One region of the Lachnoclostridium phytofermentans ISDg genome, then DNA from elsewhere that is predicted to be linked to it. Evidence: a T-box and tRNA genes for the amino acid it is inferred to sense, from the RefSeq annotation. Region 1 holds a T-box; the other regions hold tRNA genes.

Region 1 (4,337 bases):
TTCATAAACTTTCATCTTCGATGTGAAGAAACTCTTCCTTCACATTTTCCCTTTCTGTATAATCGGTAATAATATTATTAAATAATTCATCAAAAGACTATTTTACCTTTTTTATCCTACTCACTCATAATTAGATTCTGTTCACAAACGAACCCGAGCATAACTCTGTCATGACATGAAACTTCCATTATCCCCAAAGTGATCTCTGTATATTTTAATATTATTACTACCTCATTATATCGTTTACTTTAATGAAATGGAAGTTTCTTTTTATCAAGGAAAAGTACACTATACAAACTTTGTTTACTATCATCTTTCTAATACTACAAACTATTTTTCTATTATACCTCTAATTTATCTATTAGTTATTTAATGGCCTCATAATCGGAAATAATACTGTATCTCGTAGATTCTCCTGCCCAGTAATTACTTGCAGAAAACGGTCTACCCCCATACCCCAACCAGAGATTGGTGGCATACCATACTCCATTGCGGTGATGTAATCATAATCCATTGTCATTGCTTCCTCATCACCATTTGCCTTAGCCAGCGCTTGTTCCATAAGACGCTTCTTTTGTTCTACTGGGTCGACAAGCTCTGAATACGCGTTAATAACCTCTGCCCCATTGATTATCAATTGAAAACGATCCACTATTTCTTTATTGTCGTCATTTGCACGAGCTAAAGGAGACAGTGATGTTGGATGCTCCGTTAAAAAGGTTGGGGAGATAATCTTCGGACGGCTAACTTTTTTGTATAGTAAATCAATGAGATTTCCCTTGCTTAGCTGCTCTATTGGGGTTTCAGAATGCAGTTCGATTCCTTCTTCCTTTATCTTATCTAATAAACTTTCTGTGTTGGAATATGCATTGATATCAATACCACAGTCTTTTATCAATAATTCACGAAATGTAACAACCCTCCATTCCCCTGAAAAATCGATACTTTGACTACCTACCTTAATCAGAGAACTTCCAAATACCTTCTTTATCACAGTAGCAAGCATAGTCTGCAAGAATTTCATGTTATCAGTATAATTATAATATGCACAATAACCCTCTAACATTGTGAAATCTTGCAAATGAGTTGCATCCATGCCCTCATTACGAAAGCACCTAGCAAATTCAAATACCTTAGGAATACCACCTACAATACATCGTTTTAGATAGGTTTCTGGTGCAATTCTTAAGTTTACTTCCATATCGAGTGCATTGTGATGAGAAATAAATGGACGTGCAGTTGCTCCTGACGGTTTATCATTTAATACTGGTGTCTCTACTTCAAGATATCCAGAATCTTCTAAGTATCTTCTTATTTCCTTTATCATTTGAAATTTTAATAAAAATCGGTTTCTAGTATCCTCATTCATAATTAAGTCAAGATATCTCTGACGATAGCAACTATCTTTATCAGTGATCCCATGGAATTTCTCTGGGAGTGGTTTGAAAGCCTTACCAAGAAACGTAAGTTTCTGTGCTCGTATCGTCTTTTCTCCTGTTTGCGTAGTGAATATTTCTCCAGATACACCAAGAAAATCACCAATATCAAAACCCTGTCGAAAAAACTCATACGCTTCTTCTCCTACATCATCCCTTCGTATGGCAACTTGTAATTTACCATAAATATCACCAATGTTAACAAAGCAAAGCTTTCCCATCCTTCGGATGGATAATATCCTTCCTGCAACTGATATATCCTTCGTTCCATCCAAAAGTTTAATTGCATCTTTTAATTCATGAGTTACTTGATATCTCTCTGGATAAGGATTTTGATGTTCCTTCACAAGCTCTAACTTTTGTCTTCTGTTTTCTTCCAATTCTTGAATACCCATATAAATCCTCCATTCTTCCGCCACCTAATAATTTGGGTGACTGTACAAATTTGCTGTGTGAAATAACTTTATACAAAGGTTATCCATTGGAGATGCAGGAGTTTTAGAAATTTACAAATACATTATCATTTCCAAATACAATTAGAAGGCGAAGAAACTTCGACTTACGAAACATAATAAGGAATGCCACCTTAGCGGTACATCTTTTATTTACCGGGAAATCAAAAATTTTCCCAATAAATAAAAAAATCCCGTCCTCACAAAAGGACGAGATTAATATCACGTGTTACCACCTTAATTCACTTATTCTTTATAAAATAAGCCTTTACAAGTACGGATTTCCATCGATACTCTGGTGCTATAATGGGCACTCCCATCGTAGTCTCAGCATATTATTTATGCAGTCGGTACGCAGTTCCAAGTCTTTTTTCATTATTGTAGCTGTATCTCATTCCACCAAACTGAGACTCTCTGAAACAGTCAAACAATACTTACTCCTCTTTTCATAACCTTTGTCTATTTAAATTTTTTCCATCTTATCAAATAAAAATTCTATTGTCAATATTTTCTTTTTAAACTACAAACTTATATTCTCTATAAACTTATTTTCTTTTTTATCCATAAAATTATATTTTCTTTTTAAATTCATATTTCTTTTTAATCCATAAGCTTATATTTTCATATTTAATGTTATTAGCTTAATACAAACTCTAATTGACAATCACAAGGTTCTTTCTCTACATGCTCTTTATTGTATTCTATTGCTTCTCTACATCCCATCGCTTTATAAAACGCTTGTGATTCTACAGCTGAATGAGCTGATATATAGAGTTTTTTTGCACCATGCTCTCTTGCCCAATCTGCACAGAGGCGGAATAATAGTTTTCCCACTCCGCTGCCTCTTTGATCAAAAGATACATGAATGCTTGATAAATCCAAATATTCTTTATCTCTACCAAAGATACCACCTTCTACAGATGCAAATCCCTTTAGACAACCATCCGTAAATGTGCCAAATACAACTCCACCCGTTAATACTGTGTTCTTTAGGCAAGACACAAGTATTTTATAGTCCTCTTCTCCCCATTGTTCTAAAAAAGCGATATCTTTGATAACCCATTCACCTTCTATTTTTCTCCAGCACTTTGTAACATTTTGATAACGCTCAAAATGATCGAATAATGATACCTCTATTTCTTCTTCTTTTAGTTTTTTCCACTCCATTTGTTAACCTCCGAGCTTATGTATATTTTTAACTAATATTTTATTTTAGGTACTTAAATGTTAATTAAGACTTCAATAAGTACGTCCATTAAGACTCTTTTCATTAATATGATACAAGCTTTTAGTGCAATGATCTTTTTCTTTAAATTTTTTATTGTCATCAGATATCTCATATTACTAATTTTTTTTAGAAAAAGTACGCTACACAATTTATTTCTTGCCATGATTAATACTCATAGTCAGAAATTACATCAGCACTCAAAAAAGAAAACATCCGCCAATGTTCCATCATCATACTCTGTTCGTGGATATGCTTCAACAAGCTCATATTGCCCGTTAGTATACTCATGAATTACATTGTTCCAAAAATGCACCGATGCCAAATTCGCCGGATGTCGTTTTAGTTGCCATCTTCCTTTATGATTATCCAGTACTTTAAAAAAGGCTTCTTTTCCAACTCCCGAACGGCGGTATTTATACATAACAAAAAACTCAGCCATTTGAAAATCGGTTGGTCGATCATCTACTTCAGGAAGATTAATAACCATTGCAAATCCTGCTAATTTCTCATCAACTAAGATGAAATAAGCCCAACGCTTATCTTCTGTCCAATAATAATCAAGATATTCATAACCATAAAGTCCTAATTTATTTACATCACGTTGATCCCATTGAGAAAATTCATAGTCATATTTCTCTAATAAGTTTTTAAGTATCTCTTTTTCATCTGCGGTAACTTGTTTTAGTTCTACTTTCATTCAGTAACTCCTTAAAAATATAAATAGTCGTAGTTCTCCTTATACGCTTAATGCGAATAACATATAACGTTTACTTAATTCTAATATTTCAATATCTCCATGTTAAATAAAGAAACATGTCGTTAAACCAGTTCCATGAACACATTGGTTGGGTACCACATACTAATATTATTTATTTTTGATATCGATAATATTTACCTTCTATTAAGACAGCTATAGAATCGTCTGTATTTAAAATCCGATATAAGTTTGTACCTTTCTCTAAAAAGGTAGCATCAAGATTTCTTAATTTATAGTTTGGGTTATGTACATTTTTAGAAACAGTAAATTTCACCTTACCAATCTCATCACCGATTTCTGTTAAAGCAACCTCTTCTCTTGGAAACAAGTTATTATAATACGTTATATCATTCACCTTAACGCAGTCAACCCAATCAATTGCATTGGGAAACAAATAATAACGATCGAGTCTTAATGGTTTCCAAAAGATTACTAGAAATAAACCCACGATTAAAACTACAATG
Region 2 (4,337 bases), 1.7 Mb from region 1:
TACCATCTTCCACTACGATAGTCTGGAAGTGGAATGCCTCAAAACGTTTTAAAACATCCTCAGTAAATGCAATATCAGTATCGCCTTCGATGGAAATCTTATTAGAATCATAGAAAACAATTAACTTGGAAAGTCCTAATGTACCAGCTAAAGAAAATGCCTCATAAGAGATACCTTCCATCATACAGCCGTCTCCACCGAGTACATAAGTATAATGGTCTACTACTGGATAATTTTCTTTATTAAATTTTGCAGCTAAATGCTCTTCAGACATTGCCATACCAACAGCCATTGCCATACCTGCACCAAGTGGTCCTGTTGTAGCTTCTACACCCTTTGTATGACGATACTCTGGATGACCTGGTGTAAGGGAATCTAATTGACGAAATTGCATCATATCTTCTTTGGTTAAACCATATCCAAATAAATGTAACAAGGAATACAATAACGTAGATCCATGTCCACCAGATAATATGAAACGATCTCGATTCGCCCAATCAGGGTTTGCTGGATTATGCTTCATTTCATTTGCCCAAATATCATAAGCAATTGCAGCACATCCAAGTGGTAGCCCCGGATGACCTGATTTCGCTTTCTGTACGGCATCCGCAGCTAATACACGGATCGCGTTAATGGACATTGTGTCAATGTTATTCATGTGATATCCTCCTAAATACATTTCTATTAAATTATCTTATCGGAAGTTCAATTTTAAACTTCCAATAAAAGGTGTCCTTTTGCACTTCATTTCGATTATAGGAACATAAGTATCGTTCCGAAAATAATGAAATATGCAGCCCACACATTACTTTTGGGTAAAAAGGCTTGTCTTATTCATAGTACTATGCTTTATTCGTTATATTATTCGCCAAATACAGCTCTATAGTCTGCTTTAAACTTCTCAATACCAGCATCCGTTAATGGATGCTTAGTACATTGAACAATAACACTATATGGAACGGTAGCAATATGCGCCCCCGCCAATGCACAATCTGTAATATGAACTGGATTTCTTACACTTGCAGCAATAATCTCAGTTGGTAAATTATATATCTCGAAAATATCTGAGATTGTACGAATTAAATCAATACCTGGAGTTGAAATATCATCGAGTCTACCTAAGAAAGGAGAAACATAAGTTGCTCCTGCTCTAGCAGCTAATAATGCCTGATTTGCAGAAAATACTAAAGTAACATTGGTTTTAATTCCTTCTTGGGATAACACTTTAGTCGCCTTTAACCCTTCTACTGTCATAGGAATTTTAACTACCATATTAGGATGAATTTTTGCAATTTCGCGTCCTTCTTTAATCATAGATTCTGCATCTTCTGTAGTAGCCTTTACTTCACCACTAATAGGACCATCTACAATATTAGTAATCTCAGTGATTACTTCTTTAAAATCTCTACCTTCTTTTGCGATTAATGATGGATTTGTTGTAACACCACAAATAACACCCATGTCATTTGCTTTTTTGATTTCTTCAACATTCGCTGTGTCTATAAAAAATTTCATTTTTTATACCTCCTGAATTATAAATCATTACTGCAACTTACAACACTATGTTATTCCTAATTATTCCTTACTCATATTATCATGTAATAGAAAATATCTCAATGCCAAATCTGCTTATTTTCTATGAAATTTAAGGATTTATTAATAACATATAGCACAATATATAAGCTGTGGAGCACTTGCTACTTAAAACATCTTCATTTATTTCCTTAGTTACAAAGACACTAATCGAAAAGACAAGTTTTACTCAGATTTTATAAAGTACGAATAACAGAATCTAAAACCTCGCCAATGGAATCGTGAATCACTAAGGATGCCATAGTATCATAAGTTGTCTCACTTTTATTAATTAAAACCAGATTTTTACCTTGAAAATACTCTATTAAACTCGCAGCTGGCCATACAACAAGAGAGGTACCGCCAACTATCATAGTATCCGCCTTCAAAATTGCATCGATTGCTTTTTGTATCGTAGCCTGTTTTAACTCCTCTTCATATAAAACAACATCAGGTTTTACAACACCACCGCAATTCGTGCAAATTGGAACTGTATCCATTTTCATTATTTGATCAAGACTAAAACTTTTTCTACATTTCATACAATAGTTTCTATTAGAAGAACCATGTAGCTCATACACCGTTTGACTACCTGCCACCTGATGCAAACTATCTATGTTTTGTGTAATAACTGCTGATAGCTTACCTAGCTCCTCTAGCTTAGCTAAAGCAAGATGTGCAGGATTCGGTTTCGCTTCTTTATAAATCATATGACTTTTATAATACGCAAAAAAATCATGCGTATGCCTCATAAAAAAACTATGGGATAATAATTGTTCTGGGGAATATTTTTTTCCTTGTCCCGTAGTATATAAACCATTTTCTGAACGAAAATCTGGTATTCCAGATTCTGTTGATACACCTGCGCCACCAAAGAATACAATATTATTACTTTCCTTCACAATCTCTATAAGTTGTTCTGTTTCTTTTGTCATAAAATCATCTCCAATACTTTCATAGTCCTATTATAGCACATATAATGTGTATTTAGATGAATTCTATAACCATGATTTTTCATTATAAAGACTATTTCTGTTAAAACATGTTAAATTAAATTGATATAACTAATTCTATTTCATTTCGTCATGTTTAACTAAAAGAAGACTATCCTTGTCTAGACCTACACTTTTCTAAACCTGTGCTGTTAAATCTGTATATTACTTATTCCTTAATAAATCCTATTAAACTATTGCAAGTATTTTATGAAATGATTCTTTTACGTAAAAAAGTTAATATGATGTCTACTACTTAGTATGTATAATTTTTTTATTTTAAATTTATAAAATGTACTACTTGATCAAATTATTATGCTTTTTCCAAAGAAGTATCTTAATACTCTCTTTAACCTCCTTTCTTTCACTAATGATCGAATACTAACTTTTCTCTAATTCTACTGTTTCATATCAGTGAATTCTACTCATATTTAAACTTGTTCTACTCAAATATGGATAAACTGTAAGTTGTTTGTTAAAGGTATTATTTTTGAAATCAAAAAAAGCTGTAAAATAATGGATTGTCCAATTATTTTACAGCTTCATCTTATTAGTGAGACATCCGGGATTCGAACCCGGGACACCTTGATTAAAAGTCAAGTGCTCTACCGACTGAGCTAATATCCCATAGTTTTATACATCTGACATTATATGCCAATAAAGCATAAAACAAGTGCCCAGAACCGGAATCGAACCAGTGACACGAGGATTTTCAGTCCTCTGCTCTACCGACTGAGCTATCTGGGCATGGAAATGGTACACTTATTTAATTTCAATCCTTTTGGATTGGAGTTGCGGGGATAGGATTTGAACCTATGACCTTCGGGTTATGAGCCCGACGAGCTTCCAGACTGCTCCACCCCGCGATATTATTTTTATTTTTTTTAGCGATTGTTACAAATTGCTTTAACAGTTGATAACAATCAGTGGATGGAGAAGGATTCGAACCTTCGAAAGCGTTGCTAACAGATTTACAGTCTGCCCCCTTTGGCCACTCGGGAACCCATCCATGTTCCTAAGCCGACGATCGGACTCGAACCGATAACCTGCTGATTACAAGTCAGCTGCTCTGCCAATTGAGCCACGTCGGCGTATAAATTTTAAACCACCGAACTTATCGTCTGTCGGTTATACTGTAACTGAATGGGACCTATAGGGTTCGAACCTATGACCCTCTGCTTGTAAGGCAGATGCTCTCCCAGCTGAGCTAAGATCCCATATCAATTTTTTAACTTGCGCTAAACAAGTTAGCGACCCGGATGGGACTCGAACCCACGACCTCCGCCGTGACAGGGCGGCGCTCTAACCAACTGAGCCACCGGGCCATCTAAAATAACTTTAGATGACTAAGTCACTTTTCTATTATACCATATAACAATTTGATTGAAAAGCTTTTTTTCAACCAAATTGTTAATCAATTAAACATTGATCAACTTTTCTTTAAACAAACCTTTTAGGTTAAGCCCTCGACCTATTAGTAACAATCAGCTACATGTGTTACCACACTTCCACCTTTGTCCTATCAACCTTATCGTCTTTAAGGGGTCTTACTAGCTTATGCTATGGGATATCTTATCTTGAGGGGGGCTTCACGCTTAGATGCCTTCAGCGTTTATCCCGTCCCGACTTGGCTACTCGGCCATGCTCTTGGTAGAACAACCGATACACCAGAGGTCAGTCCATCCCGGTCCTCTCGTACTAAGGACAGCTCCTCTCAAATATCCTACGCCTACGCCGGATAGGGACCGAACTGTCTCACGACGTTCTGAACCC
Region 3 (4,337 bases), 2.2 Mb from region 1:
AGACAAAACCTATGCTTATGTATTATTTGAGGACGATCACAACTACTATATTTCCCTAGTGCGTCCGAAAGATATTTATGATAAAATCATTGTTGTAGATGCTGGACATGGTGGATATGATTCTGGAACTTACTCAAGGGATTTCGTTTACCATGAAAAAGATATGAACCTTTCTATGGTACTAGAGCTAAAAAAATTATTAGACAAAGAGGACATTAAGGTTTATTATACCAGAACCACGGATCGTGGACTTACTCTAAATCAGCGAGTAACCCTGGCTAATGATGTGGAAGCAGACCTTTTCTTAAGTTTTCATTGTAATGCGAATGAGGAACGTGGTGTACACGGTACAGAGGTGCTTTATAATGAGAAACAAAATGATTGGACGAGGATGAATTCCAAGAGCTTTGCAACTCTTTGCCTTGAGGAAGTTTTGAATGAAATTGGTTTAGAAGATAGAGGATTGGTTCCACGTAGCAAAGATGTGTATATCGTAGGTGAAGCAAATGTACCAGTTGCATTAGTAGAAGCTGCATTTATGTCAAATCAAGGAGACCTTAACTTCTTAGCTAGTAAGGATGGAAAACAAAAGGTTGCGAAGGGTGCATACAATGCGATATTATCTGCTTATAAGGAATTAGAGCAGGAAGATAAGGGACAAAAGACAGTAATGAGATAAGTGTGAAAGAACAAAGTTCTTTCACACAGAAGTTTGTGCCTGCGTCGTCCTCGGCACAAACTTCCGGCCTACTACTAAGCAGGCATGGTTTCAAGTGTGAAGAGAATTTCTAAGGCGCTAAAAAACACCGCCTAAGAAATTCTAAAACTTCACACTGGTTCATGCTTCTTTTTTATGACAAGGAAAAGTTCGCGAAGCGTACTTTCCCTTATATATGCTTGTGCTATATCTTGTGCAGATGCGATATTTAATGGGTGTTAGATATTAGAATAGAATTTAAAAAGTAAGGAAGCTAACGATGAGAAAGATTATTTTTGCAACATCCAACGAAGGAAAAATGAGAGAAATAAGGATGATATTAAAAGACTTGGATTATGAAGTAGTATCCATGAAAGAAGCTGGAATAGATATTTCAATTGAAGAAACCGGAACAACATTTGAAGAAAATGCTATAATAAAAGCAAAGACAATTATGGAAATGACGGGAGAAATTGTTTTAGCTGACGATTCTGGATTAGAAGTTGATTATCTTGAGAAAGCTCCTGGTGTTTATTCAGCACGTTATCTAGGAGAAGATACCTCCTACGATATTAAGAATAATCATATCTTATCTTTGCTTGAAGGCGTAGCAGAAGAGAAACGTTCCGCCCGGTTTGTATGTGTCATTGCATGTGCTTGGCCTAACGGAGAAATTAAGGTAAAAAGAGCAACCATTGAAGGAAATATCGGATATGAGATAGCTGGTGAAAATGGATTTGGTTATGATCCAATTTTTGTTGTGCCAGAATACGGTTGTACTACTGCAGAATTAACTGCAGAGCAAAAGAATACAATTAGTCATAGGGCAAAAGCGTTAAATGCAATGAAGGAAGAATTATAGGTTTAGGAGAGCGCGCATGAATATACTAATTGTAAGTGATTCCCATGGAAGATATACTAATTTAGAGAGAGCTATAAAAAAAGTTTCTCCTATTGACATGCTAATTCACCTTGGAGACTATGAGGGTGATGCATCCTATATCAAAGAGATAGCTGACTGCCCAGTTGAGATGGTATCCGGAAATAATGATTATTTTACCGACATACCACGTGAAAAATTTTTAGAAATCGGGAAATACTATGTAATGTTAACCCATGGACATCGGTATGGAGTAAATTATGGGACAGAGCAACTAAAAGAAGCTGCTGTATTAAATGGCGCAGATATTGTAATGTTTGGACATACTCATCAACCATTGATTGACTTGAAAGATGATAGCCTCGCTGTCATTAACCCTGGTAGTATTACACAGCCTAGACAAGCTGGACGAATACCAACGTTTATCCTAATGGAGATTGATTCAAAAGGAGAAGCGCATTATACACTGAATTACATTGAAGATAGCCTATAAGATATCACGAAATAGCAAGTGGTATAAACTGGATGAAAAATCTTATAAAAAAAGTGTTGACATTCACCTTTTTGTCATATATAATAACTCTTGCGTCTGACAGAGAACACTTCTTAAAGATGCGCAACAGAATATGATGTGTGGTTTTATTTACCGGGGTGTGGCTCAGTTTGGCTAGAGTGCTTGATTTGGGATCAAGAGGTCGCAGGTTCGAATCCTGTCACCCCGATTGAATAGCAAAACACGCATGCGGGTGTAGTTCAATGGTAGAACACTAGCCTTCCAAGCTAGATACGTGGGTTCGATTCCCATCACCCGCTTGATGTTTGGCATAACATCGAAAACATATGCTAAATGTGCTAGTAGCTCAGTTGGATAGAGCATCGGCCTTCTAAGCCGGTTGTCGGGGGTTCGAATCCCTTCTGGCACATTTTTTCTTTCTAAAAGAAAAAATTTGTGGTGGGTATAGCGCAGTTGGTTAGCGCGCCAGATTGTGGCTCTGGAGGCCAAGGGTTCGAATCCCTTTATCCACCCTAGCAACAATGAGTTGTAAATATTAATTCTTTTTATAATAAAAGATTTTAATAGTGGGCTATCGCCAAGCGGTAAGGCACAGGACTTTGACTCCTGCATTCGCTGGTTCAAATCCAGCTAGCCCAGCTGCTAAGTGATTAGCAAAGATGGGATATTAGCTCAGTCGGTAGAGCACTTGACTTTTAATCAAGGTGTCCCGGGTTCGAATCCCGGATGTCTCATGACAGAGCTAGAAAAAATAACTCTGTGGGAAAGAGCAATAAGAATTGCTAATACATGCGGATGTGGCGGAACTGGCAGACGCACTAGACTTAGGATCTAGCGGGCAACCGTGCAGGTTCAATTCCTGTCATCCGCATTAGTTTTTCTTTGTGTATTTCCTAGAAATACATACTTTCCAAAAAAAGATGGCATGTCTTTTATATTGCCTCGGGGTGTGGCTCAGTTTGGCTAGAGTGCTTGATTTGGGATCAAGAGGTCGCAGGTTCGAATCCTGTCACCCCGATTACTTAAATATCGTAAATGGTAAGAGGCGAAAGCCTCTTTTTTTCTGCTCAGCGCTAAGTATTGGGTGAAGTTTCAATGGAATTCGTCTGATACAAGGCGCAGAGCTATTTTTTATCTTGAATAAGTATCTTAGTTTCTCTTGTTGGATAGTGAATCCTATCAATTCCAGTTATTATCTGATATAATAAAAGATGGTAATTATTTTGTAATACAGTAGTATGCCAATTAAGGAGGTTTTATTATGGCAAAAGTATATGTATTTTTAGCAGATGGATTTGAAGAAATAGAGGCTCTCACTGTAGTAGATTTACTACGTAGGGCAGGAGTTGATGTAACTACAGTATCAATAACTGAAAATAATCTTGTTCATGGGGCTCATGGAATTGATGTTATGGCCGATATATTATTTAAGGATGATTTATCAGAAGCTGATATGCTGGTTCTGCCTGGCGGTGGATTAGGCACAAGAAATTTATTAGACCATGAAGGACTTAAGGATTTACTTATAGACTACGAAAAAAAAGGTCGTTACTTAGCGGCAATTTGTGCAGCCCCATCGATATTAGGGACGCATGGATTATTGAAAGGAAAACGTGCAATCTGTTATCCGGGATTTGAGGATAAACTTACAGGTGCTGTTGTAACGAACGATAAGGTTGTCGTAGATGGGAAAATTATTACGAGTAAAGGAGCTGGTACTTCAATAGAGTTTTCTTTAGAGCTAATAAAGATTCTTTGTGGAGAGGAAGCATCCAACCAGATATTAAACGGAATCCAGTATCAGTAGTAACTAGTAGTGATAGGCCAAGGATGGCGAAAATCAGTTGTTTTAGAGCTTGTTATATTTAAGTATTCGTTATCCTTAGTACAAACTTCATATGCGCATGGTAAGTGCAGGAATGGGGGATAAGATGAAAGAAATAAAAGAGGAATACAGTTATATTGTTAGTAGGAACAAAGAATCAGAGCATAAGAGTAGAGTAAAAAAAGCAATTGCGATTTTTGCTACTTTAAGCTTTCTTGTAGGAGCGTTTCTACTGTTTGACCAATTAGCGCCACGGATTGCATTCTCAAAGGAAGAGGATACGGAATCAGTAGATCAAGCTAATGTGAAATCAGTCAGAGAGATTTCCCTATTGGATAATAAAGAAGTAACAGTGCCCGCCGCTTTAACGAAAATAGAGCCTATTACAGAAGGTACAATGGTGAATATTATATTAGATTAT

The links. The T-box of region 1 lies ahead of lysS (lysine--tRNA ligase). A T-box ahead of a tRNA ligase gene usually reads a tRNA of that ligase, here a tRNA-Lys.
Region 2: it has a tRNA-Lys gene. The T-box ahead of lysS (lysine--tRNA ligase) is inferred to sense a tRNA for this amino acid. The anticodon was not compared.
Region 3: it has a tRNA-Lys gene. The T-box ahead of lysS (lysine--tRNA ligase) is inferred to sense a tRNA for this amino acid. The anticodon was not compared.

Annotation. Positions count from the first base shown of each region.
Region 1 covers NC_010001.1:3,142,090-3,146,426, forward strand. Annotated here, with positions in the region: gene CPHY_RS20875 (hypothetical protein) at 1-5, opposite strand, end outside; gene lysS (lysine--tRNA ligase) at 362-1,831, opposite strand; T-box leader at 2,092-2,347, opposite strand; gene CPHY_RS13285 (GNAT family N-acetyltransferase) at 2,525-3,055, opposite strand; gene CPHY_RS13290 (GNAT family N-acetyltransferase) at 3,307-3,813, opposite strand; gene CPHY_RS13295 (hypothetical protein) at 3,986-4,337, opposite strand, start outside.
Region 2 covers NC_010001.1:20,507-24,843, reverse strand. Annotated here, with positions in the region: gene tkt (transketolase) at 1-658, opposite strand, end outside; gene fsa (fructose-6-phosphate aldolase) at 862-1,515, opposite strand; gene CPHY_RS00120 (NAD-dependent protein deacylase) at 1,770-2,507, opposite strand; tRNA gene CPHY_RS00115 (tRNA-Lys) at 3,119-3,191, opposite strand; tRNA gene CPHY_RS00110 (tRNA-Phe) at 3,239-3,311, opposite strand; tRNA gene CPHY_RS00105 (tRNA-Met) at 3,357-3,430, opposite strand; tRNA gene CPHY_RS00100 (tRNA-Tyr) at 3,492-3,573, opposite strand; tRNA gene CPHY_RS00095 (tRNA-Thr) at 3,583-3,655, opposite strand; tRNA gene CPHY_RS00090 (tRNA-Val) at 3,709-3,781, opposite strand; tRNA gene CPHY_RS00085 (tRNA-Asp) at 3,816-3,889, opposite strand; rRNA gene CPHY_RS00080 (23S ribosomal RNA) at 4,019-4,337, opposite strand, start outside.
Region 3 covers NC_010001.1:469,365-473,701, forward strand. Annotated here, with positions in the region: gene CPHY_RS20495 (N-acetylmuramoyl-L-alanine amidase) at 1-679, shown strand, start outside; gene CPHY_RS02040 (XTP/dITP diphosphatase) at 978-1,559, shown strand; gene CPHY_RS02045 (metallophosphoesterase family protein) at 1,576-2,070, shown strand; tRNA gene CPHY_RS02050 (tRNA-Pro) at 2,225-2,299, shown strand; tRNA gene CPHY_RS02055 (tRNA-Gly) at 2,320-2,390, shown strand; tRNA gene CPHY_RS02060 (tRNA-Arg) at 2,427-2,500, shown strand; tRNA gene CPHY_RS02065 (tRNA-His) at 2,530-2,603, shown strand; tRNA gene CPHY_RS02070 (tRNA-Gln) at 2,659-2,730, shown strand; tRNA gene CPHY_RS02075 (tRNA-Lys) at 2,753-2,825, shown strand; tRNA gene CPHY_RS02080 (tRNA-Leu) at 2,883-2,962, shown strand; tRNA gene CPHY_RS02085 (tRNA-Pro) at 3,035-3,109, shown strand; gene CPHY_RS02090 (DJ-1 family glyoxalase III) at 3,353-3,898, shown strand; gene CPHY_RS02095 (hypothetical protein) at 4,023-4,337, shown strand, end outside.